Regions from separate parts of the Pseudomonas sp. TZ252 genome, predicted to be linked through region 2. Evidence: riboswitches for the same ligand, from Rfam matches in the RefSeq annotation. Region 2 holds a riboswitch; the other holds the start of a gene.
What was found. Region 2 has a riboswitch for cobalamin ahead of ACYAF3_RS21555 (CbtB domain-containing protein). Riboswitches for the same ligand answer to the same signal wherever they lie in the genome.

Region 1: another riboswitch for cobalamin. It lies ahead of btuB (TonB-dependent vitamin B12 receptor); the one in region 2 lies ahead of ACYAF3_RS21555 (CbtB domain-containing protein).

The regions. Positions count from the first base shown of each region.
Region 1 covers NZ_CM148566.1:154,068-156,515, reverse strand. Annotated here, with positions in the region: gene ACYAF3_RS00735 (FUSC family protein) at 1-625, shown strand, start outside; cobalamin riboswitch at 673-880, shown strand; gene btuB (TonB-dependent vitamin B12 receptor) at 977-2,448, shown strand, end outside.
Region 2 covers NZ_CM148566.1:4,644,802-4,647,249, forward strand. Annotated here, with positions in the region: gene cobM (precorrin-4 C(11)-methyltransferase) at 1-31, opposite strand, end outside; gene ACYAF3_RS21545 (cobalamin biosynthesis protein) at 28-456, opposite strand; gene ACYAF3_RS21550 (CbtA family protein) at 529-1,230, opposite strand; gene ACYAF3_RS21555 (CbtB domain-containing protein) at 1,248-1,430, opposite strand; cobalamin riboswitch at 1,533-1,682, opposite strand; cobalamin riboswitch at 1,741-1,931, shown strand; gene cobW (cobalamin biosynthesis protein CobW) at 2,053-2,448, shown strand, end outside.

The sequences.
Region 1 (2,448 bases), 2.0 Mb from region 2:
CAACAGCATGAGCTACGACCTCGCGCACTTCCTCAACAACGCCCTGTCGACGGTGCTCGGGGTGGCCTTCGCCGTGCTGGTGTTCAACCTGGTCAGCCTGCGGCCGGGCGAACGCCATTACCGGCGCATGCTGCAGGCCACCCTCGGCGACCTGGCGCGGCTCACCCTGCGCTCGCCGGCGCAGGCCGAGGCCTGGTTCGGCGGGCGCACCGCGGATCGCCTGATCCGCCTGGCGCAGCGCTACGACCGTTTGCCGGAGGGGCGCCGCCAGCCCTGGTCGGACGGCCTGATGGGACTCGACTTCGGCGACGAGCTGCTCTACCTGCGGCAGTGCCTGGAGGAGGTCCCGGCGTCCCTGGCGCAGGCCCGCGACCGCTACCTGCGGCGCCTGCGCCTGGCGCTGCTGGGCGATGGCCCGCGGGCTGAGCGTGAACACGCCCTCGACCCGCCGACCGCGCGCCTGCTCAAGGCCCTGGCCGCCAGCCCGCTGGCCGGCAGCGAACGCGGCGAGCTGGCCGGCGCCGCGCTGGTGCAGTTGCAGGCCACCTGGCGGCAGTGGTGCCGCAGCCATGCTCCGGCCGGGACGGCGCTGCGCGCGGACCCGCTCCCCGGAGCCGGGCGCTAGTTCTGCGGTGGCCGGCCACATTGACCGCGCAAGCCCCGAACCACTAAGCTGCGCGCCTTGCGACAGGTGCCCCGCAAGGGGTGAAACAGGGAAGCTGGTGCGTTCCGTCGGAACCAGGCCAGCGCTGCCCCCGCAACGGTAGGCGAATCAGACAGCCGCTCGATGACCACTGTGCTCCGGCATGGGAAGGCGCGGCTGGAAGCGTCCAGCGCTTCGCTCGCGAGCCCGGAGACCGGCCTGACGCACCCACGGCATCGCGGAGGGCGCTGTCGGACGTCTCCTGCCGTCGCTTCGTCCTCCGTCTGCCTCAACCCAGGTCGCGCGGGTGAGAGCGACGGAGCAGCGCAGAGCATGAACAGAGTTTTCCTGACCCCGGCAGCCGTGGCGCTGTGCGGCGCGTCTTCCCTGAGCCTGGCCGAACCGGTCAGCCTTGCCGACCAGGTGGTGACCGCCACCCGTACCGCCCAGACCGCTTCCCAGAGCCTGGCGGCGGTGAGCGTCATCGACCGCGAGGATATCGAGCGCAGCCAGGCGCGCAGCGTGCCGGAGCTGTTGCGCCAGGTACCCGGCGTGTCGCTGGCGAACAACGGCGGTTTCGGCAAGAACACCACGCTGTTCCTGCGCGGCACCGAGTCCGACCATGTGCTGGTGCTGATCGACGGCATCAAGGTCGGCTCGGCCAGCGCTGGCCTCACCGCGTTCCAGGACTTGCCGGTGGAGCTGATCGAGCGCATCGAGGTGGTCCGCGGGCCGCGTTCCAGCCTGTACGGCTCGGAGGCCATCGGCGGGGTGATCCAGATCTTCACCCGGCGCGGCGACGGCCAGGGCGCCAAGCCGTTCTTCTCCGCCGGTTACGGCACCCATCAGACCCTGGAGGGCAGCGCCGGGGTCAGCGGCGGCGCCGGCAACGGCTGGTACAGCCTCGGGGTGAGCAGCTTCGATACGGCGGGGATCAACACCAAGCGCGCCGGTACTGCGGGCTATGAGCCAGACCGAGACGGCTACCGCAACCTGTCCGGCAACCTGCGCGGCGGCTATCGCTTCGACAATGGCCTGGAACTCGACGGCACCCTGGTCAGGGCCAAGTCGCACAACGACTATGACCAGGTCCTCGGCAACTCTGGTTTCAATACCAACGCCGACGGCGAGCAGAACCTGGTCGGCGGCCGTGCCCGCTTCACTCCGCTCGATCCCTGGCTGGTGACCCTCCAGGCAGGGCGCAGCGAGGACAAGGCCGATGCCTATCAGGATGGCCGTTTCTACTCGCGCTTCGATACCCGTCGCGACAGCCTGTCCTGGCAGAACGACCTGACCCTGGCCGAAGGCCATGTGCTGACCCTCGGCTACGACTGGCAGAAGGACGAGATCAGCAGCAGCGAAGCCTTCAGCGTCGACTCGCGGCTGAACAAAGGCTGGTTCGCCCAGTACCTCGGCCGGTACGGTCGCCAGGATTGGCAACTGAGCCTGCGCCGCGACGACAACCAGCAGTTCGGCGTGCACGACACCGGCAGCGCCGCCTGGGGCTACGCGCTGAGCGACGCGCTGCGCTTCACCGTCAGCTACGGGACGGCGTTCAAGGCGCCGACCTTCAACGAACTCTACCTCCCCGACTACGGCAATCCCGACCTGGACGCCGAGACTTCGCGCAGCCTGGAGGTCGGTCTCAGCGGTACGCACGACTGGGGGCACTGGGCGGTGAATGCCTATCGTACGGACATCGACTCGCTGATCACCTATACAACCCGTCAGGGGCTTTATGTGCCGTTCAACATCGACGAAGCGCGCATCCGTGGCGTCGAACTGGTCCTCGGCAGCCAGTGGCT
Region 2 (2,448 bases):
CGGGACCGGCGCCGATGAAATAGACGGTCATGGGAGTTCTCGTTCGGTGAGAAGACGTGCCAGGGCGATGCTCGCCCGATCGTCGCTGCGTTTCGCCCCGAGCAGATCGGCGCGACCGCCACCCAGGCGTTCGGCCAGGGCCAGGGCGGCGGCCTCGGCGACGCTGGAGCAGCCGGTTTCGCGCAGCGCGACGGCGGAGGGGCTGAGCAGGCGCGGCTCGTAGTCGTGCAGGACGGCGGGTGCGAGGAAATGCACGGGGCGTTCGAGCAGCGTGGCCAGTTGCCGCAGGCCGGGTTCGTCGCGTTTGCCGTCGATGCTGGTGAGGGCGTCCAGCTCGGCCAGGCTGCGCCCGTATTCGCCCAGCGTTCGCTCCAGCAGCGCGCGCAGATGCTCGGCGCTACAGCCTCGGCGGCAGCCGATGCCGGCGATCAGCAGGCTGGGGATGGGCAGGGGCATGCGCGCACCGGAGGAAATGGAAGGAGAGGCACTATGGACCCGCGACCGGCAAGGGTCGCGGGTGGCAGGCGGTCAGGCGTCGACGCCGCCCCGGTTGCGCCGGAACAGCCAGGCAGCGGCCAGGCCGAGGGCGGCCCAGAACAGCGCATTGCTGACCAGCGAGGCGACCACGAAACGCTGGGCCAGGGCTTCCGGCGCCAGGCTGGCATGGACCTCGGGCTGCGGCGCGCCGAACAGGTGCGGCAGCGCCAGCAGGACGGCGCCGACCAGCTTCAGCGGCCAGTTGCCGCCGAACACCAGCAGGGCCAGGCCCACCGCGGTGGCGGCGGCGGTGGCGATCCACCAGTACTGGCGTTGCACCAGGTCGGCCGCGGCGGTACCCGGCAGCTCCGGCGGCAGGCCCAGCGACGGCGCCAGGCAGAACACCGCGTAGCCGGCCAGGCCCCAGAGCAGGCCCTGCCAGGTCTGGCCCGGCGCGCGCAGGGTGAAGAGGCCGGCGAGCATCAGGGCGAAGCCGACCGCCACCACCAGGTTGCCGCCGGTGGTGGAGAGGGTACGCTGCCAGCCGTCCTCCGGCTCCCAGGCCTCCTCGTCGTGGACATGGGCGGCGACGCCGGGGGTGTGTTCGTGGGGCTGGGCCGCGACCGGCTCGCTCTTCTCGTAGGTCTCCGCCTCGAGGATCAGCGGGGTGACCCAGAGAATCTGCAGCAGGGTCAGCAGCAGGGCGGCGAGCAGGCCGGCGAAGCCGGCGGTCTGGGCGATGCGCTTGATCATTCTGGTTCCCTCGCGACTCAGTGGCAGGGGAAGCCGGAGCTGTGCCGGGTATCGTGGGCGGCGTTGTGTACCGCGTCGATGTGCGAGAAACCGGCGAAATAGACCAGCAGCGCGCCGAGCAGGCCGGCGCCGATGGCCAGGCTCAGTCGCTTCGACAGGGAGGTGGTGGAGCTGGCGTGCGCCAGGGTGCTGCTGGACATGGTGCGTTCCCTCTGGATTGGCATGGGCGTGGCAGAGGAGTACGCACGAGGAACAGGCCCGGACGGCCCGCTTCACGCTTGCGCCCGCCCACCGCGGGTGAATCAAACGAAAGGTTCCAGGCCGGTCTCCGGGCTCGCGCGCGATGCGCTTACCGTTGCGGGGGCAGCGCCGGACTGGCTCGGAGAGCGTCACCGGCTTCCCGTTTCACCTCGTGCGCGCCGGCACGAGACACCTGGGACAACCCGCCTAGGACAGCATGAAGGACCGCCGGGCGTCAACCGGCCCGATTGACCCTGGCCCGCGCACTGCGTAGCCTTGCCGGTTCGAGGTTCCTCGCCGGCGACGGCGGGGCTAAGAGGGAACGCGGTCGATGCCGCGGCTGCCCCCGCAACTGTGAACGGCGATCGTTCCCCAATGCCACTGCGTGACGCGGGAAGGCGGGGAACCGGCGGAGACGCCAGACCGTGAGCCAGGAGACCTGCCTCGTCGATCCCGTGGCGCGATGCCCGGGGACAAGACTTCCATACAACCGGGCGGGGTGATCCGGTGGCGAATCCGTTGCGCGGCCCCTGCGTCCGCGCCACTCGTCCGCATGCCCGCCGAGCTGAACAAGGGCTGCCCATGAAAACCCTGGCGAAACTCCCCGTCACCATCGTCACCGGCTTCCTCGGCGCCGGCAAGACCACCTTGCTCCGGCACATGCTGGACAACGCCGAAGGCCGGCGCATCGCGGTGATCGTCAACGAGTTCGGCGAACTCGGCATCGACGGCGAGATCCTCAAGCAATGTTCCATCGGCTGCAGCGAAGAAGAGGCGCAGGGCCGCGTTTTCGAGCTGGCCAACGGTTGCCTGTGCTGCACCGTGCAGGAAGAGTTCTTCCCGGTGATGCGCGAGCTGGTGGCGCGCCGCGGCGACCTTGACCAGATCCTCATCGAGACCAGCGGCCTGGCCCTGCCCAAGCCGCTGGTGCAGGCTTTCCAGTGGCCGGAAATCCGCAACGCCTGCACGGTCGACGCG